DNA from 4 places in the Pseudoalteromonas sp. SR45-6 genome. Region 1 is predicted to be linked to each of the others. Evidence: predicted binding sites of a transcription regulator. Region 1 holds the regulator's gene; each other region holds the start of a gene.
The links. Region 1 encodes sigma-54, which starts transcription at its own class of promoters, with help from an activator protein. Its sites were predicted from a motif close to GTTGGCACGNNNNTNGNNT; they were not measured.

Region 1 (6,293 bases):
ACAATCCCGTTTATTGCGCCGATTGCAAGCTCTTTGATCAGTAAAAAGCGTTGGTTTGTTTGGTTGATATGACCCACTGCAATACCACGTATTACGAGTGTTAATGTTTGGCTGCCCGCAACACCACCCATGGATGGCACTATACCGTTGAGTACCGCTAGAATAGGTAAAATTGCTAAAGTGTTTTCAAAGAAGCTTGCCACAATCGCAGCAAGTAGCGCGGTTAATAAGTTAACGCCAAGCCAAATTGAGCGCTTTTTGGAGCTTTTTAACACTGGGGCAAAGGTATCTTCTTCATCATCAAGACCGGCTAGGCTTAATAAGCTATGTTCGGCGTCTTCACGGATAACGTCAACGATATCATCGATGGTGATACGGCCAAGTAGATGGTCATTATCATCAACCACTGGTGCTGATATCCAGTTATGACGTTCAAACAGTTGTGCTACATCGGTTTCATCCATCGAAATGAGAATAGATTCACAATCTTCATCCATTAAGTCACGAATAATTTTATCTGGCGAGTTAGTCAATAAGGTCGTTAACGACATGGCACCAATAAAGCAGTTATGTTTATCAACAACATAAAGATCATCGGTACCTTCTGGTAGCTCACCACGTAAACGTAAGTAGCGCAGTACTACGTCGATAGTGACATCTGGACGGATGGTCACTGTATCGGTGTTCATCAGCGCGCCAGCAGAGCGCTCTTGATAAGAGAGTGCTTGAGTTGCACGTTCTCGATCTTGGCTGTCCATGGCACTAACAACGTCTTTGTAGACGGTATCAGGTAGGCTACGTAGTACTTCCCCTAGATCATCGTGGCTCATGTCCTCAGTTGCCGCAGCGATGTGCTTCGGCTCCATTTGGGCAATGATCCCTAAACGAACATCTTCTGAGAGTTCTTCAAGTACGTCACCTTGTACATCTGGATCAACCAGTTGCCATAACAAGGTACGAATCTTATGCGGGGATGACTCGAGTAATAATGCGGTGTCACACGGAGCTGTTTTTGCCAACATACGCCTTACTTGAACAAATTGACCACTGTTAAGTGACTTGGTCACTTGTTTTAGTTGTTGTAGTGGGTAATCTTGTTCAAAAGCTTCTGGCATTGGCGTCCTTAAAAAATTAATACACTTGATAGGTAGGGTAACAGTAGTTGGTAATTAACGCGCTTGGTCTGTTTAATTAACGACTTTATTTAGTTTAACGCAATTTAGTGGTACTGACTACGAGCTATTCTTGTTCGTTAAAGCGTTGTGCAATCAACTCGCCAATTGCTGCAAGAGCAGGTTCAGCGTCCGGGCCTTCACATACAACTTTAACTTCTTTGCCTTGGCTACTTTCTAATAGCATTAAGCCGAGTACGCTATCGCCTGCGGCTTGTTTGTCATCTTGATGAAGTGTGATGCTGGCATCAAACTGCACAGCTAATTGCGCTAATACGCTGGCTGCGCGAGCATGTAAACCGAGTTTGTTTTTTATTAAAAATGTATCTTCTAAACGCATCAACATTCCTTACTGTAAACGTGAGTTGTTATTCTTGTTCACGATGGCGAATTTTCACATTGCTGTGGCTCATCGAGAAGCTTTCACCTATAGTTTGCGCTAGATAAACTGAGCGATGTTGACCACCGGTGCAACCAATAGCAATTGTTAAGTAACTGCGGTTATTACGCTCCAAATGCGGTAACCAAGTTTGTACAAAGGTTTGGATCTGCCAAGTGAATTTTTGTACGATACTGTGGCTGGCTAAATAATCTTTTACTGGCTGATCAAGGCCTGTAAGTGGCTTAAGCTCAGGCTCCCAATGTGGGTTTGGTAAAAAGCGTGCATCAAAAACATAATCAGCTTCTTTTGGAATACCATATTTAAAACCAAATGATTCAAAGGTAATGATTAGTTTTTTATCTTTTTTCCCTAAAATCTTTTCACGGATTGACTCTGCAAGCTGGTGGACACTCAGATCAGTGGTATCAAGTATAAAGTCAGCGCGAGTAGTTAATACATCAAGTAATACTTTTTCTTGCTTGATGGCTAAATCCAGTGGCAAAGAGTCCAAAGATAATGGATGTAAGCGCCGAGTTTCAGAAAAACGTTTGATCAGGGTTTGATCATCACTGTCTAAATAAAATAGCGTCGGATTTGCAAAACCAGGCAAGTATTCAAGAATATCGTTAAATTCTTCCTGCTCTTTCGGTAAATTACGGACATCAATACTGACGGCAATTTTGTCATAATTATCAGAGACACTGCGCACTAATGAAGGTAATAAGTTTACCGGAATATTATCTACACAATAATAGCCAAGATCTTCTACTACACGCAGAGCAACAGATTTACCTGAGCCAGAACGCCCACTGATGATGATTAACTCCATGTAAATTCTCCTTCATTTGGCTACGATTGCGCAGCAATTACGTGATACAAATCTTGGTCTGTTTTTGCGCTACGTAGTTGTTTACAAAAATCTTTGTCGTTGAGTTTATCAGCAATTGTGGCTAACGTCTTCAAATGAAGTTGGCTATCACCATCTGGCACGATGAGAGCTACAAATATATCAACTGGGCGATTATCTATCGCATCAAAATCAATCGGTGATTCACTCACTATAATTATTGCTAGCGGGTTTTCAACACCACTCATACGGCCATGAGGAATAGCAATACCACGACCAATACCCGTACTACCTAGTTTTTCTCTCGACAGTAGTGCGTTGAGGATTTCTTGTTGTGATAGCTGAGGAAGTTGTTCATGAGCCAATTGGCTGATAAATTCAATGATCCGTTTTTTGCTATTAAAAAGGACCGCAGCTTTACTGCAGTCCTGGCAAATAAGTGAGCTTAATTTCATAGTGTTAGTGTCGAGCGTGCTTCTCTTTGTGTTTAATTACCTGACGGTCAAGTTTGTCGATTAGTCCGTCAATGGCTGCATACATGTCTTGGTGCTCAGTTGAGGCAAATAATTCAGCGCCACTGACATGTAATGTGGCTTCTGCTTTTTGGCTTAGCTTTTCTACATCAAGAATGACATGGACATTATTGATATGATCAAAATGCCTTTCAAGCTTGGCAAACTTATTGTTTACATAGTCTCTTAATGAATCAGTAATTTCTACATGACGACCAGTTAAATTTAGTTGCATAAGCATTTTCCTCTTGTGATTTTACGCCTTAAATCAAACTTTTACGTTGATTTGACGGTGGAATAGCCAGTGACTCGCGGTATTTTGCAATAGTCCGTCTAGCTACTTTGATACCTTGCTCTGCCAATATATCTGCAATTTTACTATCACTCAATGGTTTCGCTGAGTTTTCTGCACTGATCAATTTTCTGATCAATGCTCGAATGGCTGTCGATGAGCATTCGCCGCCGTTCTCAGTACTTACATGGCTCGAGAAAAAATATTTTAACTCAAATATACCACGAGGGGTATGCATGTATTTTTGGGTGGTTACACGAGAAATTGTTGATTCGTGCATCTCAACCATTTCGGCAACGTCGTTTAGTACCATAGGGCGCATGGCCTCAGGGCCATGCTCAAAGAATCCTTGCTGCTGTTTAACAATGCAGTTGGTTACTTTGAGTAACGTCTCGTTACGACTTTCTAGGCTTTTAATAAACCATTTAGCTTCTTGCAAATGCGAGCGTATAAATTGGCTGTCAGTGCTTGATTTTACAGAGCGTGACATCGCCGCATATTGGCTGTTCACTCTAATTTTTGGCATGCTGTCTGGATTGAGTTCAACCACCCAGCGACCTTTAATTTTTTTCACCGAAACGTCAGGAATAACATACTCTGATTCTTCGCGTACTATGGTATCCGCAGGCTTTGGGTTAAGGCTGTGGATCAGTGTCATTACTTCTTTTAGTTCATCTTCTTTAAGCTTAGTCTTTTTCATCAAAGTGCGATAGTCACGACTAGCTAATAAATCGATATGATCAGTTAAAATCATTTTTGTCTCGCTAATCCAAGGAGTTGCAGGATCAAATTGATTTAATTGAATACATAAACATTCTTGTAGGCTGCGCGCAGCAATACCAACAGGGTCAAACAACTGAATGCGTTTTAACACTGCTTGCACTTCGTCGAGTTCGATTTCTTCTTCGTTATTACCTTGATTTAAGCTCTCTGCAATGTCTTCGCAGCTCAAGGTTAAAATACCTGAATCGTCAACGGCTTCAACAATCGCAATGGCAATGGCTTCATCGGTTGGACTAAAAGGTGTGAGTTGTAATTGCCACATTAGATATTCGTGCAAGGTTTCAGTTGAGGCACCTTGATAAATTGACTCATCTTCAGGCATTGGCCCAGATGACGTATTTGGCGCAGCACTCATGTATTCGTCCCAGGTGACGTCCATAGCCATTTCGTCACTTAAGGTCTCTTTACTTAATGCTTCGCTACTTTCTTGTTCATATTCGCTTGGCTTGTCGTCTGCTGATGCGCTAACGGTTAAGTCATCGTTATCTTGTTTTTGTTCGTTTTTACCAGCCGTGTCGTCTGAATATTCATGTTCTTCTAGCTCTAACAATGGATTGCTGTCGAGCGCTTCTTGAATTTCTTGCTGGAGATCCAATGTACTGAGTTGCAATAAGCGAATTGCTTGTTGCAGCTGTGGTGTCATTGTAAGTTGCTGGCCCATGCGCAGCTGGAGTGATTGCCTCATGTATCTCTAACAATCCTTTTATTGTTATCATCGTTAAGTCTAGCAGATACTTAGCCGAGCGTGGCTTTATAGCCTAAATTGCTCGCCCAGGTAAACATCGCGGACTGTTTGGTCGGCGAGTACATGCTCAGGGGTACCTGATGCAATTAACTCCCCATGAGAAACTATGTAGGCTTTTTCACAAACATCAAGGGTTTCTCGTACATTGTGGTCGGTAATAAGCACGCCAATACCACGGTTTTTAAGGTGTTCAATAATCTTCTTTATATCTAACACTGAAATAGGATCAACGCCAGCAAAAGGCTCATCAAGTAAGATAAATTTTGGGTTTGCGGCTAAAGCGCGTGCAATTTCAACTCGACGACGTTCACCGCCAGATAATGCCATACCTTGGCTGTCGCGGATATGTTGAATGCTAAACTCATCAAGTAAGCTGTCGAGCGCTTCTTCTCTGGCTTGTTTATTCAGCTCTTTACGAGTTTCTAAAATAGCCATCAGGTTTTGATAAACAGTTAATTTACGGAAGATGGATGATTCTTGTGGCAGGTAGCCAATCCCTAACCGTGCGCGACTGTGCATTGGCAGTAAGGTGATGTCATTATCATCAATACTGATTTTACCTTTGTCGCTTGGAACTAAACCCACAATCATATAAAAGGTGGTGGTTTTACCAGCGCCATTAGGACCCAATAAGCCAACAATGCTGCCTGCGCTAACTTCTAAACCCACGCTTTTTACAACTTGGCGACCTTTATAGCTTTTTGCTAGAAATTCAGCTTTTAATGTACTCATGGCTGCCCTTTAGATTCGTCTTTTTTACTGTCTACTGGTACCAAAATGGTGTGCACACGATCGCTTGAGCTTGCGCCTTTTTCAGCACTGATCAGTTGCTGGTCCATATCATAGGTAATGCTTCTGGCATTGATTTTTTGACCTGCCTGAGTGACTTGTGCATTGCCAACCAAGGTTAAATAGCGCTTAGCGACATCGTAACGGACTTCATCAGCACTGGCACTCATTACTGTGCCATCAGTTTGTTTTTCTTCAAAGTAAGCCGGACTGCCAGTTGCGACAAGTAGTTGTTTGTTATCGCCTAAATCTTCGCGCTTATGGACTTCAAGTCGATCCGCTTTGATACGGCGGTTACCATGAATGATTTCAACATTTTTTTCAAAAATACCGATATTATCTTTCAGTTGGGCAAGCTGCGTGTCAGCACTGATAGAGACTTGATCTGCAGGTGGTGTCGTATTTTCAGCAAAGCTTGCAAAAGCAATGAATAAGCTTGGTATAACAAGCAAGTGAGCAAATTTATTGGTCATAATATATGGTTCGCGTATGGTTAATTAGTTCTACCACTTCGGCTTTTAAGTCGGCATGGAGACCGCGCCCAGTGATTTTTAAATTTGGTCCGATTAATTCAACTGGTTGTTCTGAACTCATGGTTTGTAGTTCAATATCAACCTGAATATTATCTGCGTTTATATGTTCAATCATGGCATTATTGGTCAGGTTTTTAGCAACCACATTACCTTCTAAAATTAATTGATGATTTTCATATAAGGTGGCTTCATCGGCATTAATTTGCCACGTCTGCTGTTGATTATAGAGTGTAAAAAT
Region 2 (6,293 bases), on a different contig from region 1:
GACGATCTTACTGTTACCATGAACAACACTACCATCTTGGTCATATGTTGTAGAGGTTGGCACACCAATCAAAATGTCTTTTAATTGTTTTACTGTTAATTGTGCATGGTGGGCTGCATGAGCATTAACGTCATTCTTCTTTTTACATGACTCTAATAGCTTATGCACATCACTCGTTAAGCTTGTTACTTCGTCAGATTCAACGTCATTACCTGCAAATAAGGCTTTGAGTTCTTTATCTAACGTTTGAATTTGACTTAAAAAGGTAAGTTTTTGTTTCGCGATATCTTTAAGGCCCTCGCCACGACGGGAGGCTATAGCGGTTAATTCATCTTCTAAGATATCAGCAAGGGATGTTAAGCAATTTAGCTGCATAACAAGTTTAGAACTGATCAAACTGGTGTGATCAGCCATACACATCAAACTCAAATGCAGCGATATTTTTAGCTAGCTTTTCAGCATCGATTTGATATTTACCTTCAGTAATTGCTTTTTTTAGCTCAGCCACTTTGTTGCTATCAAAACCAGAAGATTGCTGTGCTTTATCTTGCAAAGATTTTAATTGTTGCGCTTGTGGCGTTAAGCTTACTGAGTCAGCAGTCGCTTTTGGCGTAGTTGCTTGCGCAGTATTAGCATTATTATTTTGTAAATCAATTTTTTGCTGTTTAGCATTGGTCAACACATTAGCCTGTTGCTGACCTTTATTTACTTGGCTTACCATGATTTTAACCTATACATTATCCAACACATGCCTTGTTATCGGCAACCATGTTAGAAACTTTAGCACAAATACGAAAATTTAAATAATTACCTGCACAGACTCAACACCATCAACGCGGGCATTTAAAACTTTCCCTGACTTTGCATTTTTAACCTTTACCTGCTCTCCTAAAGTACCATCTTCTAGGGCTAAACCGGAAGTTTTTATTTTCAATCCTCGAATTATTGCAAAAATAGTGACATTATCGCCTTTGCAGACCATACAGATTTGATTTAATGCAACAGGGTAACCACTGCGGATATTACGTTTGCTGCGGCTACCAATCAGCAGCTCTTGATTTTGTAAATACTGCGCTCTTACGAAATGTTTTGGTTTCATAATCAAACGTAAATGATGAGCTTCAATAACCTCCCCGCGACTTAAATTTTCAGTGGCTATAATCACAGGTGTGAGTTCAATCATACGTACATGAACATATTGACTCCAACCATTGAGGTCATCACATTTTATTTGTACGGTTATTTGGCGATTAAATGGCGGCTCAGTAGGAATATTAAATGCAAGGTCGCTGTTGCAGCCACGATCAGGTATCCGACTATCCAATGTTAGAGCATTGAGTTCCTTATCATCGGCGGTATTAGGGTCTAATTGATCATAGACATGGGATACAGCAAGTTCTTGCAATTGTTCTTTGCTATATGTTTGTGCATACAGTGGAGTAACTAGGCATAAGCTAGCAAGAAAATAAAAAACACTGTATCTTCGGCTTTTTTTTAACAAACTCATAATGTTTCGACTATGCTTATGGTTGAAAACAGGGTATAAATATTTAGCGTCAATAAACAGACGCTCCCGTGTAGTTATGTAGCTTTACAGAAAGAAAGCAATTATTGTTCCGTTCTTATTCGCTTTCTTCAGGAGATTGAAATGGCAGGCATTTTAGACTCAGTTAACCAACGTACTCAATTGGTTGGGCAAAACCGTCTTGAATTATTATTATTCAAGCTAAGAGGGCGGCAGCGCTTTGGTATTAATGTGTTTAAAGTGAGAGAAGTACTGCAATGCCCTCCTTTAACAAACATGCCGAAGTCGAATGCCTATGTAAGAGGTGTCGCACATATACGTGGGCAAACTATTTCTGTTATTGATTTATCAATGGCTGTAGGTGGCCCTGCGATCGAGAATATTAAAGATAGTTTTATTATCATTGCTGAATATAACCGCTCCGTACAAGGTTTTTTGGTTGGCGGCGTTGAGCGAATTGTAAATATGAATTGGGAAAAAATAATGCCGCCACCGTCTGGGGCTGGCAGATATTCGTATTTAACAGCAGTGACAGAAATTGAAAATGAGTTAGTCGAAATTCTTGATGTAGAAAAAATATTAAATGAAATTTGCCCGGTAAATACTGAAGTCAGTGCAGCAATAGCTAATGATGGTGAAATTCAAAAAGACTTAGGTGAGCGCATCGTATTTATTGCCGATGACTCTGCCGTTGCTCGTAATCAAGTCAAACGTGCTCTAGAGCCGTTAGGCGTGCAGACTGAGCTTGCTAAAAACGGGAAAGAAGCATTAATTCGCCTCCGGGAAATTGCTGCACTTGACTGTAAGCATGATATTACCGAGCGAGTTGGTTTATTGATCTCTGATGTTGAAATGCCAGAAATGGACGGTTATACCCTCACGGCTGAAATAAAAGCAGATCCAAAGTTAGCCCCATTACATGTTATTCTGCATACATCACTCAGTGGTGTGTTCAATCAAGCGATGATTGAAAAAGTGGGGGCTGATGACTTTATTGCTAAGTTCAATCCGGATGAGTTAGCTACAGCAGTGAAAAAATGGGTTCATTGTGACTAATTTGAAAAGGCGGTGTTACTTTGGAAAATAAGCATTTACAACAAAGTGAGTACGATCAGTTTCGTTCTTTTTTAGAGCAACAATGTGGCATTGTTTTGGGTGATAATAAGCTTTATTTAGTCAAAAGCAGGCTTGCTCCGCTAATGGTTCGTTTCAATGTTGAGTCATTGTCACAATTGGTCAGTAAAACACTGAGTCCGCATGAGCGGCAGTTACGTGCCGCAGTTGTTGATGCTATGACGACCAATGAAACTTTATGGTTTCGGGATCAATACCCGTTTGAACTATTACAAAGTAAGTTATTCCCAGAGCATAAAGAGTTGCGTCGACCGTTGAAAATTTGGTCAGCGGCAAGTTCCTCAGGACAAGAGCCATATTCTATTGCCATGTCGGTCGCTGAGTTTCAAGCTAAGCAGCCGGGTGTATTAAAAATGGGCGCGCAGATCATCGGCACCGATATTTCTAATACTATGTTAGATATGTGTAAACATGCAGAATATGACTCTCTTGCTTTAGCTAGAGGGCTGTCGGTAGAGCGCAGGAAGAAGTTCTTCAAAGATAGCGGCAATGGGATGGCGCAAGTTAACGACTCAATAAAAAAATTAGTGAGTTTTCGACACCTTAATTTATTAGATTCATACGCACTAATGGGCAAATTTGATATTATTTTTTGCCGTAATGTGCTGATTTATTTTGCACCTGAGGTGAAAGCCAAAATTATTGCTCAGTTTGCTCAAGCACTTAACCCTAAGGGGTATTTATTTTTAGGTGCTTCAGAGTCTATGTCAGGGTTAAGTAACGAGTTTGATATGGTACGCTGTAATCCTGGTATTATTTATCAAAAGAAATAACTTACCAGCGTAAATAACGCGCTAAAACGTAAGTAACTCAAATCTCATCGGTAGTAAAGCCGAATCTAGAATACGATAAAACGATGTGCCTCCACATCGTTTTTCTTTTTAAATCAAAAATTAAACACTTCATAAAATACTAATCTAGTTGGCTCACCTTTTGCATTAATCATCTTAAGTCAATTTTTTGGAGATGGTTATGGCTATCAGTTTTGATAAAGCATTTGGGGTTCATCCTCATGCAATGTTGATCCGTTCGCAACGTGCTGAGTTATTAGCAACCAATATCGCTAATGCTGATACGCCGGGCTATAAAGCGAAGGATATCGACTTTGCCTCAGCATTGAAAGCGGCAAAAAGCCACCAGCAAGGCGGCAATAACATGGTAACAACTAACCCGAATCACATTGCAGGTGGTAGTCGTTATATCGGTAATGGTGAAATGTTTCGTTCGCCAAATCAAGCAGATACAGGTGATGGTAACTCGGTTGATATACAAGTGGAACGAAACTTGTATACAAAGAACTCATTAGAGTATCAGGCAAGCCTGCAATTTATGAGTAGTAAAATTAAAGGCCTTAAAAAAGCCCTCGGTAGTCAAGGAGCCTAAGCATGAGTTTATATAACGTTTTTGATATTTCAGGTAGTGGTATGAGTGCGCAAAATGTGCGTTTGAACACCACCGCAAGTAATATTTCCAATGCCAATAGCATTAGCTCAAGCCAAGACAAAACTTACCGGGCGCGTCACCCTGTTTTTGCAGCTGAACTGATGAAAGCATCAGAATCAACTGGTAATACGCAGGGATCGTCTGTTGGCGTTAAAGTACTAGGCATTGTAGAGAGTAATAAACCACTGCAAATTGAATATAACCCAAATCACCCCAGTGCGGATGAAAATGGTTATATCTACAAACCTAACGTTAATGTCGTTGAAGAAATGGCTAATATGATTTCCGCCTCACGCTCTTATCAAACCAATGTGCAAGTTGCTGATGCAGCGAAGCAAATGTTAAGTAAAACACTGTTGCTTGGGCAGCGGTAATTGAGGGTTAGATTATGAGTAACGACATAAATACTGCATCATCAAGCTATATAGATTCGCTTCGTTGGCCGAGTAAACAAGAGGCTGACGAAAAGACTGGTGAAAAGAAAAGTGATGCATTAACGCAAGAGGATTTCTTTTCATTATTAACGCAGCAACTGTCGTTTCAAGATCCCAGTAAACCTGCGGACAACGACCAAATGATTGCACAAATGACGAACTTTACCATGGCAGAAGGTATCTCAAATTTAAATTCAAAGTTTGAGTCTTTGGCTGCTTCAATGACCTCTAATTCAGCGTTGCAAGCATCAACTCTGGTAGGCAAAAAAGCTTTAGTTGAATCAGATACATTAGATCTTAACAGCAGTGGTGATGTCTCGGGCATGATTGCTGTTGAAAGTCCCGTTAAAGATTTAAGGCTCAGTATTACAGATGCTTCCGGACAACTAGTGAGAGTAATTGAGTTAGGTGATAAACCTGCTGGTGGCTTACGTTTTAACTGGGATGGAAAAAATGAAGCCGGTGAGAGCCTTCCGCCAGGAGAATACAATATCAAAGCAGAGGGCAGCATGGGCGAAGAATTTACTAGTTTACCCATGGCCTCTTATAAAAATATTGATAGCGTCAATATTAATGGCGCTAACGGTATTATTATTAACACTAAAGAAGGGGCAGTTAAGCTGTCTGATGTCGCAGAAATTGCGTGATAAATTTTATTTATTTTTTAGCCTATTGGCTAAATTTTATAGGTTAGAGGTGAATTATGAGTTTTAATATTGCATTAACTGGCATTGCTGCCGCACAAAAAGATTTGGATGTTACTGCTAATAACATCGCTAATGTAAATACCTACGGTTTTAAAGAATCGAGAGCTGAGTTTGCCGATGTTTATTCATCATCAGTTTTTTCTTCGGGTAAAACTAAAAATGGTGATGGTGTACAAACAGCATCTGTAGCACAGCAGTTTCATCAAGGTTCAACATTAGGCACTAAAAATTCACTCGATCTTGCTATAGGAGGTGAAGGATACTTTGCTCTTAGCAATGAGTTAGGCTCACAAGATAAAACATTCACTCGTGCAGGGGCGTTTAAATTAGATAAAGATAACTTTATCGTTGACGCACAAGGTAATTACTTACAAGGCTTTCCTGTTGATGAAATTAGTGGAGATGCAACATCAGTAAGTTTAACCTCCTCTGGGGCGATTCAAATTCCTGATTCATCAGGTTCCCCGCGGGCTACCTCAAGTGTATATTCGTCATTTCGATTGGATTCGACCAAAGATACACCGACTATTACACCATTTGATCCAACTCAATCAGGGTCATATACTCACTCTACCTCAACCAATGTTTATGATTCGCTAGGTGAGCCGCATACTATGCAATTGTTTTTTGTGAAAACGGATGCAGCTGTTACAGGTAATGCTAATGAGTGGCAAACCTATGCCACGTTAGACGGTCAAGCATTCAACCCAGATGGAAGCTCGCAAGGCGCTACTGGACCATTTAATCCAATTTCAACATTTCAGTTTGATGCGAACGGCTTACCACTTAACACCAATGGTACCGCAAATACAGGCAATACATTTAACCCTGTTGTGTTAGATAGCACTAATTTGACAGGGTTTTTAAGCAATGGTGCTAGCTTTCCTAATAATGTAACTATCAACTGGCGTGATGAAGCAGGTACCTCTGCAAAAATCCCGACCCAGCATGCAGGCAAGTTTGAAAATAAAGTATTATCTCAAGATGGTGCTGCTGTGGGACGGTTGGCAAATATAGACATTGGTGTTGATGGAAAAATTGTTGCTTCTT
Region 3 (6,293 bases), on a different contig from region 1:
ATGATGAGCCTGCGCTTTGTTGTAATTCCAACAAACTTTGCATCCACTGACGTGCCCGTTGTTGTGCAGTGTGGCCTGCGTTATCACCGGATTTTTTATACATCCAATGAGCAGCAACTCCTTTATCTGCCATGTGATCCATATCGTGAGTACGGATCTGGATCTCAACAGGGATCCCATGAGGACCAACTAATGAGGTATGCAACGATTGATAACCATTAGTTTTAGGTACTGCTATATAATCTTTAAAGCGAGTTTCGATTGGTTTATATAAATTATGGGCAACGCCAAGTACCCGATAGCAGATATCCATTGAATCAACTGCAATTCTAAATGCGTAGATATCCATGACTTCATTAAACAGTAACTCTTTATTAAGCATTTTTTTATAAATACTATATAAATGTTTTTCGCGCCCAGAAACAGTGGCTGTAATGCCAGCTTCTTCAAGGCGTGCTGTTATCTCGGTTTGGATATTTGAAATGACTTCTTTGCGATTGCCGCGCGCTTTGGCAACTTCTGACTTTAAAGCGCGATGACGCATCGGGTAGAGGGCTTGAAAACCTAAATCCTCTAACTCATTTTTAATATCGTGAATACCTAAACGATTAGCAATCGGCGCATAAATCTCTAACGTTTCGCGGGCAATACGTCGACGTTTGTCAGGACGTAATGCTCCAAGAGTGCGCATATTATGAGTACGATCAGCAAGTTTGATTAAAATAACACGAATATCTTGTGTCATTGCCATAATCATTTTTCGATAGTTTTCAGCTTGGAATTCTTTTTTATCTTTAAAGCTGAGCTTATCAAGTTTGCTTACGCCCTCAACTAATTCTGCGACTGTCTCGCCAAAAATTTCGGCTAAATCTTGTTGGCTAAAGTCGGTGTCTTCAATCACATCATGCATTAATGCAGCCATTAACGTTTCGTGATCTAAATGCATACCAGCCAGAATTTGGCTTACTTCAACAGGGTGAGTAATGTAAGGTTCGCCACTTGAGCGAGTTTGACCCTCATGGGCCTCTCGGGCTACCACATAGGCTTTTTGTACCAGCTCTACATCAGCAGCAGGTAAGTATTCTGATATTTTCTTTTTTAGACCTTCAAAAAGATACATTCACACTCCAATGTTCTCGTGAAGCAAATAGGTAACGGTATGTTAAGAATATACGATGAAAAGAAGGGATTGCCAACGGCTAGAATAGAAATACTATACCGTTGGCTAAATCAGACAAGGAAGTCAGATTATTGGTTGCCGCCTACAATAGCTGCAACTGCAGCCATTTCAGCCGCCTCTTGATGTTGTTGCTCTTCACGATCAATAAGATCCATTGATGAGCTATCTACTAAACCAAGTTCAATTTCACGTAAAGCAACAACCGTTGGTTTATCGTTTTCAGGATCAACCAGTGGCTTTTTACCACCGACCGCGATTTGACGGGCACGACGGGCCGCAACTAAAATTAAATCAAAACGATTACCAATTGCATCTACTGCATCTTCAACAGTTACGCGAGCCATCTTAGCACTCCAAATAAATTTTTAAGCAAAGACGTAGTTTACTGCACCGAGTCAGATTCGCCAATAGCTTGTGGTTAATTTAAACAAATAAAATACTTACTGAACCCAAATTAGGATTTAACGCAGTAAGTCTACGAGTAAATCTTGATGGCGAATAGCTTGGCTTTGTAGCGATAAGCGTTTTGCCAATACGATCGTCTCAATTTCCTTCAGCGCAGTTGCAAAATCATCGTTAACCACGACATAGTCATATTCATTGTAATGAGACGTTTCAGATTGTGCTTTTGCCATGCGACCAGCAATGATTTCTTGTGAATCTTGGCCGCGATTATTTAAGCGCGCTTCAAGCTCAAATTTTGACGGTGGTAGGATAAAAATGGTTTCAACATCAGCGACCAGATCACGAACTTGACGTGCACCTTGCCAATCAATATCTAAAAATACATCAATACCTGCTGCAAGCTGCTCTTCAATTGCTTGCTTTGATGTACCGTAGTAATTATCGAACACTTGCGCCCATTCAAAAAAATCATTCTTTTCAATTAATGATTTGAATTCATCAACATTTACAAAGTGGTAATGCACGCCATTTGCTTCGCCCGGACGAGGCGAGCGAGTAGTATGCGATACAGATACTTTCATATCATTATACTTAGTTAACAATGCATTGATTAAGCTGGATTTACCCGCACCAGATGGTGCCGATAAAATAAATAAGTTTCCGCGAGAGTGTGCCATGGGTTTTTACCTAAAATAAACCGACTAGAGCTGCTAATAAGCTCCGCCTTAATTTTGGTATTGTACTTTATTTAGTGAAGTTTACTCAACTGCCGAAAGTATCCTAGTGAGGTGATTAAATTTTAACGTATTAATAACCGTATTTTTGTTACGGCAATGATGACTGTTTAAAAAACTCCCGCATTTTAACGATTATTTGTACTTAGTTGCATAATGCAAAAATGGTCGTTGCAAGTTGCATCTTTCATCTTCAACTTTATTTTATTTTGTTTTATTTCAATGCTTTATTTTTTGGAATGATGCCTGCATTGGTACAGTTACTTAATGATTGAGGGCTTACTAATGAGATTAACCCATTTAGCCATAGCGTGTTTAGTTTCACTTCCTTGTGCTGTATTTAGCCAGCCATTCGATAATTGCCCTAGTCAGGCATTTTTGATGCAGGATGCAAAGGCACAGCTTTACGGTATAGATTTAGTGTCGGCTAAACCTACGATTTTATCATCGGCTTTGACGTTTGCTAGCGAGGCAAATAATGAAAGTGTGAATGCCGTCGGTTTTAATTACAAAGACCAATACTTATACGGTTTTAGCCGACAATCGCCTAAAAGCGTGGTGCAAATTGGTAGCAACTACGAAATGAAGCGGTTAAATGTTACTGGCCTACCCGATACTAATTTTTATGTAGGTGATATTCAAGTGACTGGTGAGCAAGCAAATCAAAGTGCGATGTATTATGTATATACTCCCAATTTTGGTTTATATGAAATCAATCTAGAGGGTGATCTAGATGCCCCCATAACTGCTCGGCTACTACCTGCAACCGAGACATGGAACTTAGGTATATTTGATTTTGCATTTCATCCGCAAAGTAATCTGTTATACGCAGTTGAATCAAATGGTGATTTGCATGAAATTAACGTTGCAGAAAATACTACCAAGTTTATTACTCAAGTTGATATTGGTGATGATACGGGCGCATTTGGTGCTGCCTATTTTGATATCAATGGTCAGTTTTATTTTAGTAATAATAAAAGCGGAAAAATTCACAAAGTTGATTTAAGTATTAGTCCTGTTGTTGGTTATACGCCTGTTGCGAATGTGTTTACATCGGGCCCTAAGTCAAGTCAGAACGATGGGGCTCGTTGTGCTATTGCCGAAGTTGAGGTAACAGATAGTTCGATTGATTTTGGTGATGCTCCTCTACCTTATAACACCAGTTTAGAGCAAAGCGGAGCCAGGCATTTATTCGATCCTAACAGCACTGGCAGTAACCTGATTTATTTAGGCGATACAGTCGATGGTGAAAATATCAATACTGATGCCGACTTAATCAACAACCCAGTTGATGCATCAGATGATGGGGTGAGCTTTGTGACGGCAATATCGGCGGGTCAAGATAGCCAAATTATTGTAAACGCCTCTGCGAGTAGCTTTTTATATGCATGGTTTGATTGGGATCAAAATGGCGGCTTTAGTGAAAGTGAGCGCATAATAACTAAATATCAACTTAATCAAGGCGATAACAGTATTTTAATTAATGTACCTAGTAATGTTAAAGCTGGGCAGACATGGGCTCGTTTTAGGGTAACTGATGGCTCGGAAGCTTCGCTTATTACTGCCACTGGCGGTGTTTTAGGTGGTGAGGTGGAAGATTATGAAATAACAACATTTGCTAGTGCTGTATACCCAGGAGAAAACGATTGGGTGACACTTGCTTATGAAGATAAATGGCCGTTTGCAGGTGATTATGACTTTAATGACGTGGTCGTAAATTACCGTACTACTCAGCTCATTGAGGGCACTAATGTTGTTGGTTATAAAATTGATGGCCAGTTAATTGGTGTAGGAGCAACCTATCATAATGGCTTTGCGGTAAGCCTTAAAGAGACGGTAAATAATACAACTTACTCAATTTTAAGTAGAGAAGTCGATGCCGATAATATTCGGTTTGTGATTAATGGCGAACTACAAACAGGCTCATTTTTGGAAGCAAACACAGAGCAGGCTATTTTAATTTTTATGCAAGACACTTGGCTGCATGTGAATAAGCAATCAGGGTGCGAGTATTTTAGAACGGAAAGCAGTTGCGACGTTAACAGCAAAGTAACTTTTAGTATGACTATCCCATTAAAAGTCCCTAAAGCGAAAATATTATCCCCCGGAACATTATTAGACCCTTTTATTTTTGCTACAGAGGGCTTTTATCATGGCGATTTTTTAGTTGGTAAAAATGCGCGCAGCTGGGAAGTACACATGAAAAATCAAGCGCCCACAGAAGTATTTGACGCGACTTTGTTTGATCTCAGTGGTGCAGATGATGTGAGCCAGCAAGAAAGTGGTTTGTTTTTCTTAACTGAAAACGGCCTACCATGGGCGATTGAAGTAGGAGTGCAATGGTTACATCCACTTGAAGGTGTAGATATAACCGATGCCTACGATAGCTTTGCTAATTTTGCTCAGTCGTCAGGAAAGCAAAATCCACAATGGTTCAATCGCTACAACAGCAATAATGTGGCAGTTAGAGGGGAACAGTAATGAAAAAATTAACTGTAATTTTATGCTTATCATCATTTTTAGTTGCGTGTGGTGGTGGTGAAAGCGAAAGTACTGCGGCAGTACCTGCAGCTGTTGAATCACTACCATCGAGTGTCGTTCCTATCACCACCGACTCAGCCGGAATGGCCAGTTTAGTGATAGATGATCGTTTTGATTTATCAACGAAATTTAAACTAAAGATTGATGTAGATCTCTCTATAGGTGACGTAAGAGCTTACTTAAATATTTGCCAAAAAAAGGCCAATAGCCTACGTGCTGATTATGGAAACTGCTTAGTTAGAGCTCCTTTATCGCAAGGCTCTATAAAAACTACGCTTGCAATGAGTAGACAAGATATCGAACTGATTGCAGAAATTTGGTTTTACGATACCAGCACTCAACCCCTTTCATTTGCATGGCAGTTTGATACACAAGCAGAACATCAGATGTTTGAAATAAGGTAGTAAAAGTCAAAGGCAAGCAGTAACGGTAAAGTGATCAAGCTAAAGAATACACCTAGGTATATTCTTTATACTAGTTAGGGTAGTGATTTATGTTGAAGTTTCTTAATGATAACAATGGCGATCTTTTGCAAAAAAAGAGGCTAGTAAAATTTTTTGTCGCAGCAGCTGCGTTTATGCTAATTGCGATTGCCTATAATCCTTCGCAATATTATTACGCTGATCTTTTAGTATCATTGCGTATGCCATTACTAGTTATTGCCTTATGCTTTGCCATGTTGCTTTTAATTATAAAAGCAACATATTTAGGTGGGGCGCTATCAATTATATGCTTGATAAGTTTGAGTTCATTATTACCATTGCATTCGTTACCAAGTGAGCAAACCAAAAATGCGATTTTGATAAAACAAATAAACTTAAATTATAGTAACCCGTTTATTGAATCGCACTTAGTTAGCTTACAAAAACAATCTTGGGATGTATTAATTCTGCAAGAGTTTAGTGATTTAAATCGGCATTTGCTCTCTCGTTTTTTAACCAAGGCTAGTTTATTTGGTTATCGTGAAGTAGAGGGGATCCCTTACGGCATCGTTGTTATTTCGCGTTTCCCTATAATTTATAGACAACAAGTAAAACTTCAAGGGGATAGGTTAGGTTACATTAAACTGCGCTTGTTATTTAATAATGAAGTTATCACTACGTATATTGCCCACCCACCATCACCAAGAACCAAGCAGCACTGGGAAAATAGAAATATTTTACTCGCGGCGCTGCATGCAGCAACAATACAAGAGCAAACACTATGGCTAATTGCAGGTGATTTAAATATTGTCCCTTGGTCACGTTATTTTAGTTGGCAAAGTACACAAAGTTGTTATGGAGCAAATCCTTATAGCAGTTTTATGCCCTTAAATATTAAGCCGACACTGCTAACCGGGTTACCCATAGATCACTGTGTTTTTGACGAGCAATTTACGTTAAACAGCTTAATAGTGAGTAATTTTGCAGGAAGTGATCATAAGATGCTTAGTT
Region 4 (6,293 bases), on a different contig from region 1:
GCTCGTTACCGACGGGGTGTTATCAGTGTTGAACCGCAGCTTGCGAAGTATAAAGTTACAGGGACTTTTTCAACAAAGGATACAGATAAAACTCTACGGCACTTGAGTGAAATATTGCCTATAGAAATCCACTATCGCTTGCCTTTCTGGTTATCAATTAAAGAACGAAATTAAAGTGTCATAGCTCTACAGGCTTATAATTCAGTGCTAATGAAAAGGCGCTGCAGATATGCATAGCTGAGTGTATTAATTGGGTTTATTATTCGCTTTAACATCAAACAACTATGCAGCTGTTTGCGCGCTGAAATTAGGCAAGCCAAAATGTTATTACTATCCAGCATGACGAAATTATAGTGATAATGCTAGTATCACTTACAGAGCTACTATTTGATTACTGTGCTGTTGTGTGGCTTTCACTTTTAGTTAAAATCGGTGATTATTTTTTGTGTTTCGTTTTAGCATTCGTGGCAAAATCAGGTGCAAGTACTATCTAGTTTACAACTTTGCTATTTTATTTTTATTTGATTATTATTTTAAGGTTGTGTTCACAAAATGTTCAGCTATGTTTGCATATGATACTTCATTAAATGAATAATATGAAAGTTAAGCAATTTCTTGAACTCACAAATATCAGCTCAAGAATCGTTTGTATTTCAGAATTTAAATCACCCCTCCTAAGAGTGAAACCAAGCCGCACTTATTGCGGCTTTTCTGTGGTTCTAAAATGAGCTAACTCGTTTGTAAGCCATTTTTTACTGATTATTTTTGTACCATCTTTGAGAATAACGGTATAAGGTTTGCCACTCCATGAGCTTTTACTGGCAAGATTTTCAATAAACTCATCAGTAGTTTTAGCGTAGCGTTTACCTTTGTGGTATTTCATAGCAAGATGATCAGCGGCTTCGGTGCTGGTGTGTTGATCACCGTTACGAATGAAAGTCGCGTTGCTTTGCGCGATAAAGCTGAGCAAATGAGTGACTTCTTGTTCAGTGGTTGCTGCAAAGCTCAACTGACTAACCGTGAGTAAAAGGCAAGCCATCAGCCTGTATATAGTGTGGGTTAAGTCTTTCATCTGTAGCCTCATTTAATCCAAAAAGTTTATTACGTTACCTGTGACTTGTGCCATCAAAAAAAGGTAAAGCTCTGAATAAAACTGATGTGCTAATGCATGTGCTGGTATAACTTTCAGCTATTAATACCTTATTTATTATGTAGAATAATACATCAATAAGGTCAATTAAATTATCATGGCTTATTGGGATACTGTTTTGGTACTTGCATTGAACTTGCCGGGACAATATTTTTTACAAAAATAAAGGTAGAAATATGAACAGCTCAGATCGCGCTATTGACGAACTAGTACTTGGGTTTTGGCGATTATTAGATTGGCAAATTACTCCACAACAGTGTTTAACTTTTCTTGAGCAAGCAATTGAAGCCGGCGTAAGGCACACCGATCACGCTGACATTTACGGTGGATATGGTTGTGAGGCAGAGTTTGGTAAAGCTTTAGCTTTAAAGCCAAGTATTCGTGATGAGATCAAAATTATTACTAAGTGTGGTATCAAACCTGCTTTTGCAAGCTTAGGGTTAGCAGGCCAAGCTAATCATTACGATTCGAGTGCCGCACATATTATTAGCTCAGCACAGCAATCGTTAAAGCATTTTAATACCGATAGATTAGATGCATTACTTATTCATCGCCCTGATTATTTGATGAATGCAGACGAAGTAGCTGAGGCATTCACTACTCTTAAGCAAAATGGTGATGTACTCGAGTTTGGTGTATCAAACTTTACGCCATCACAACTAAGTTTATTGCAGTCGCGTCTTGATTTTGAATTGGTGACCAATCAAATTGAATTTTCACCGTATGAAATGCAAGCACTTGATGATGGTAGTTTAGACCAATGTCAGTTACTTGATATTAAACCTATGTGTTGGTCACCTTTGGCTGGCGGTCGCATTTTTGCAGAAAATGATGAAAAAGCGATTCGCCTGCGTCAAGTACTTGAGCAAGTCGGCAGCGAAATTGGTGCAAGTTCTATTGATCAAGTGGTTTACGCGTGGTTATTAATGCACCCAAGTTCCCCATCAGTGGTACTGGGCACTGGCAACATTGAGCGTGTTAAATCGGCTGTTGCTGCTAAGCAGTTAAAACTCAGTCGCGAACAATGGTATCGTATTTGGCAAGGTTCAACAGGGCACAGTGTACCGTAGGAGTTGTAAGTTTTAAGCTATAAGTTTTAAGCAGTCTGAGTTTAGGGGAAGTCTTGACATAAAATCTGAACTTAGTCACTTTTACCGCTTACCAAGATCGAGAAAGGGCCTTACGGCCCTTAGTGTTGCAGCAAGTAACACATTCTTTTTATAGGCTAAAGTCCATTGAAAAAGCAACGTAAGCCTTAATCTCACTGTCATCCATATCGGTATCAGATAGACCAAAAGTGAAGCCATCTTTAGAGATAGATACGCCGTAGTCGATGATATCGTCATCACCAATAAAATCACCAGAGTAGTGACCTAAGTGTAAAGCCATTTCAGTGCCATTACTGCCAACAGCGAAACCGTAATCTGCAGTCAGGTATAACGAATCACCAAAGTCTGTGCCATCACCGCTTGCGGCTGAAGTTGCAAGAACTGATGCGCCAAAGCTAAAGCCACCCATACTGATGCTACCGTAAATTTCAGAAAAATCAGCGTCTGCGCCAGAAGCTGCATCAGGGTAAGCGTAATAGATGTAGCCAACGTCGTAGCTCATATTTTCATTAATATCGCCACCAAAACCAGCATAGAGATCAAGCTCGTAGGTCATTTCATCGGCCCAGCTTGCATTTGAAGCCCAAGTACCAGCATAAAAACCTGATTCGTTGGCATAATCAATACCACCTGAAATTGCAGCATCACCACCGGTTTGTTCTTGACCACGCCATAAGTAGTTTGAAGTTGCTGCGGCATTGGCTGTTACTTCTGCATATGCTGCTGTAGATGTTGCACCCATGAGTACAAGTGTGCTGATCGCAATTGCTGATTTTAGTTTTAACATGTTTGGTATCCTGTTGTTATGCTGATTTTTTGGCTCGCAATTATTAATTAGATTGCAGTCTATAATTGCGGATCCTATTTTTAGTTGTCTACTAGGGTAATAGCACTGCTTGTGCCAAGTTAAATGAAAAGCAATAATTTATATTTAAATTACTTTATAAACAAAGGTATAAATATTTATAGTGAAAGGAGGAGATTGTTTTTTACGAAGCTTGCGCACTTTATTGGTGCGTAAAAAAACCCGCATGCACAACTCAGTTGCAGCGGGTTTTTGTATTTTTTACTGTGGTTTAACCAAAAATAGTACGCATTAGGCTGATTGTTTCGTTCACGCCACGGCCTTTTTGTACTTCGCTGATAATTGAATCACGCTTTGCGCGAATATGCTCAGGCATATCGTCAGCAGCAAGTGCGCGATCAACAAGTATTTCAGCAGACTCTTTACCACGACGCACTTTTCTAGTGCCAGTGGTAGTTGTACGCTTTGGCTTGCTCAATAACTTGATGTAGTTAGAGTTTTCAGGCGTGTTTTTGTCTGCATGATAGAAAAAGCACGGAATTAATGCTTTGATTGCAACAAGTTGTTGATCCAGCTCGCTGTCACCACTTGCCATTTTAAACCAAGACATACCATGAACTGCTTGGACAATATCCTGCCAATAACGCGCAAAGTCACGATTATTTAATTTAGTAATAGCCAATGCTGAACAAAGTGCATCTAAACGGGTGTTATTAATTGGTGTAAAAACATCTGGGCGGCGCATTGCTAATAGACGAGTTGCCGGTGCAAGCGTTGGCTTTTCATTGCTATCAGTAAAGGCTTTTAAATATTTGACCACAAATTCTTGGTAATCAGCTTCAGTTACTTCACCTTCTAAAGGTATATGTGCTAATGCTTCATCAAATAATGCCGGCAGGTCGGCAAGCATTTGATGAAAAGCTTTGGCGCTTTTAGTAGAGCTAAACCATTCGACATCAAAATTATAACTACTTGGATCCAGTGCAGAAGTATGTTTACCACTAAATGCTAATAAATCTTCAGGGATCATCTCTTTCAGTGATTGCTCGCGAATACCAGCTATATAGTTGGCAAGGCGTAACTGTTCATCAAGGGCTAACACATCTTTATGCTGCTCTATAAATACACTAACTACAGGCCAAGGCGCTACGCGTAATGTTTTCAATTGTAAGAAGCTAATTGCTGAAACTAATAAGTCATTAAGCTTTTTTAAAATTGGTAATTGATTGGTTTCGAGTAAATCATGATTAATACGGTCACGGCTAGCATTAAGTAGTTCATAGCACCAACCTAAGAAGTCTTCAGGATGATTTTCTATTTTCACCGCCATCAGGTTTAAGCTGATTTCAGAAGCCTGCTTTAGAATATTTTGATAAATATGGCCTTCTTGTTCGCCTAATGCCATTTGTGAAGGTGAAATGAGCAATTTTTTCATGCCTGATGGTACTCCGGTTAAATACATTTTTCAGTTGTTTAATTTTAGCGCAAAACGTCTTAAAACAACAGGGCTGTGCATCATACCGAAGAATACAGGGGATGCAATCTTGATAAGTTAAATCTGCACAAGATTGCATTTAAAGGGTTTAATCTGCTTATTCAAGTGAAAATAACTGCTCTACAGTAGTTTCAAACTGCCGAGCTATCTTCAATGCAATGATCACTGAAGGTGTAAAGCGTGATGTTTCGACCGTGCTGATTGTTTTGCGTGAAACGGCGCTAGCATCGGCTAGCTCTTGCTGTGAAAGCCCCGCGGCTTTGCGAAATTCAGCTATATGGTTTTGCAGCTAAAGGTATCAAAATGTTTCAGTAACAATTCATATATTCACTGTAGAATGCAGGAAATTGCATTTTTCTTCGTTGCACAATGATTTTAATGCTAACTCCCGCTATGATAAGAACATTATTTGCACATTTGAAAGGACCATCATGAAGACCTTATTTAAAGTTATTGGTGTCATATTATTATTGCTTGTTGCTTTAATTATTGCTGCACCGTTTTTAATTCCAACCGATGCCATTTTTAATAAAGTCTCTGAGCAGGTTGAGCAAACCACTGGGCGTACTTTAACTATTAAAGGCGATAAAACATTATCCGTTTTTCCTTCTTTGAAGCTTGAACTTGAAGATGTGCATTTTGCCAATATGAAAACTGGCTCACGTGCAGATATGGCAAGCATGCAGCAACTTGCAGTTCATATTCCTTGGTTTTCGCTATTTGGTGGTGAACTTAAACTAGAAAAGTTTGTGATCAATGAACCCAATATTCTGCTTGAAACAGATAAAAATGGTAAAGCTAACTGGCAGTTATTTGATGCAGTAGCTGCGAAACCTGAGCAGCAAACTCAAGCAGGTGAGGCAGTCAAACTACCTGAAAACTTTGATATTCAATTAGGTGAAGTGGCTATATATGGTGGGTCGTTTACTTATTTAGATGGTCAAACGGGAGCTAAACAGCAAATTAGCGATTTAGAATTGGCTATCTTACTGCCTTCACTGCATAAATCACTCGAAGTCAAAGGTGGGATCACTTATATGCAAGAGCGCTTTGAGCTTGATGTAACAGTTGATAACCCAGCTAAAGCAATAGCAGGTGATACATTTAATGTGACAACTGATGTCACTTCAAAGTTAGTTGATGTTGAGTTTAAAGGCTTAATAGCCGGTCAAGGTAAAGATATTCAAGGTCAATTAGCGCTCAGTGGTGATTCAGTAAAAGACATTGCTAAATGGCAGGGAGTCGAGCTGAACGCTAAAGAAAGCGCCTTTAATGCATTTAGTGTTAGTGGCAAAATGCGTATGCAAGGTGATAAGTTCAACCTAGCTGAATTAGTCGCCACTCTTGATGCATTAGAGATCAAAGGAAAAAGCGAGCTTAATTTAGGTAAGCGTTTAGCCGTTAATGCTGACATCGATTTAGGTATGCTGGACTTAAATCCTTACTTACCTGAGGTGGTAGCGCCAGCAGAGAAACCAGAACCTAAAAGTGACGAGCCAGCCAAACCAATTGTATGGGATGACACAAAAATGGATTTAAGTGGCTTAAATGCCTTAGATGCGAATGTGGTGATCCGTTCAAGTGGCTTAAAAGCAAATGAAATCAAACTTGGCGCTAATCAATTCACTGTAAACCTTAACAAAGGCGTAGCGAAAATTAGCCTAGATAAGTTTGCCGCCTACGAAGGTAATGGTAAAGGCACTGTAACAGTTAATGCGAAACAAGCTCCTTACA

Region 2: a site for sigma-54 is predicted at 3,580-3,598, ahead of flgB (flagellar basal body rod protein FlgB). Genes of this name have one in related genera too.
Region 3: a site for sigma-54 is predicted at 2,553-2,571, ahead of H5158_RS06780 (LruC domain-containing protein). Genes of this name have one in related genera too.
Region 4: a site for sigma-54 is predicted at 3,147-3,165, ahead of H5158_RS15960 (TorF family putative porin). Genes of this name have one in related genera too.

What each region holds. Positions count from the first base shown of each region.
Region 1 covers NZ_JACJDM010000049.1:12,302-18,594, reverse strand. The annotation lists gene mgtE (magnesium transporter) at 1-1,115, opposite strand, end outside; gene H5158_RS17680 (HPr family phosphocarrier protein) at 1,240-1,512, opposite strand; gene rapZ (RNase adapter RapZ) at 1,541-2,383, opposite strand; gene ptsN (PTS IIA-like nitrogen regulatory protein PtsN) at 2,404-2,856, opposite strand; gene hpf (ribosome hibernation promoting factor) at 2,861-3,148, opposite strand; gene H5158_RS17660 (RNA polymerase factor sigma-54) at 3,177-4,673, opposite strand; gene lptB (LPS export ABC transporter ATP-binding protein) at 4,740-5,465, opposite strand; gene lptA (lipopolysaccharide transport periplasmic protein LptA) at 5,462-5,995, opposite strand; gene lptC (LPS export ABC transporter periplasmic protein LptC) at 5,985-6,293, opposite strand, start outside.
Region 2 covers NZ_JACJDM010000077.1:6,156-12,448, forward strand. The annotation lists gene flgN (flagellar protein FlgN) at 1-414, opposite strand, end outside; gene flgM (flagellar biosynthesis anti-sigma factor FlgM) at 407-721, opposite strand; gene flgA (flagellar basal body P-ring formation chaperone FlgA) at 800-1,507, opposite strand; gene H5158_RS20820 (chemotaxis protein) at 1,649-2,581, shown strand; gene H5158_RS20825 (protein-glutamate O-methyltransferase CheR) at 2,602-3,432, shown strand; gene flgB (flagellar basal body rod protein FlgB) at 3,632-4,042, shown strand; gene flgC (flagellar basal body rod protein FlgC) at 4,045-4,476, shown strand; gene H5158_RS20840 (flagellar hook assembly protein FlgD) at 4,491-5,183, shown strand; gene flgE (flagellar hook protein FlgE) at 5,240-6,293, shown strand, end outside.
Region 3 covers NZ_JACJDM010000009.1:96,750-103,042, forward strand. The annotation lists gene spoT (bifunctional GTP diphosphokinase/guanosine-3',5'-bis pyrophosphate 3'-pyrophosphohydrolase) at 1-1,120, opposite strand, end outside; gene rpoZ (DNA-directed RNA polymerase subunit omega) at 1,249-1,524, opposite strand; gene gmk (guanylate kinase) at 1,642-2,262, opposite strand; gene H5158_RS06780 (LruC domain-containing protein) at 2,605-4,800, shown strand; gene H5158_RS06785 (hypothetical protein) at 4,800-5,264, shown strand; gene H5158_RS06790 (endonuclease/exonuclease/phosphatase family protein) at 5,354-6,293, shown strand, end outside.
Region 4 covers NZ_JACJDM010000040.1:30,111-36,403, forward strand. The annotation lists gene H5158_RS15945 (FecR domain-containing protein) at 1-174, shown strand, start outside; gene H5158_RS15950 (DUF5329 domain-containing protein) at 698-1,072, opposite strand; gene H5158_RS15955 (aldo/keto reductase family oxidoreductase) at 1,327-2,220, shown strand; gene H5158_RS15960 (TorF family putative porin) at 2,369-3,046, opposite strand; gene H5158_RS15965 (hypothetical protein) at 3,336-4,499, opposite strand; gene H5158_RS15970 (helix-turn-helix transcriptional regulator) at 4,657-4,848, opposite strand; gene H5158_RS15975 (AsmA family protein) at 4,991-6,293, shown strand, end outside.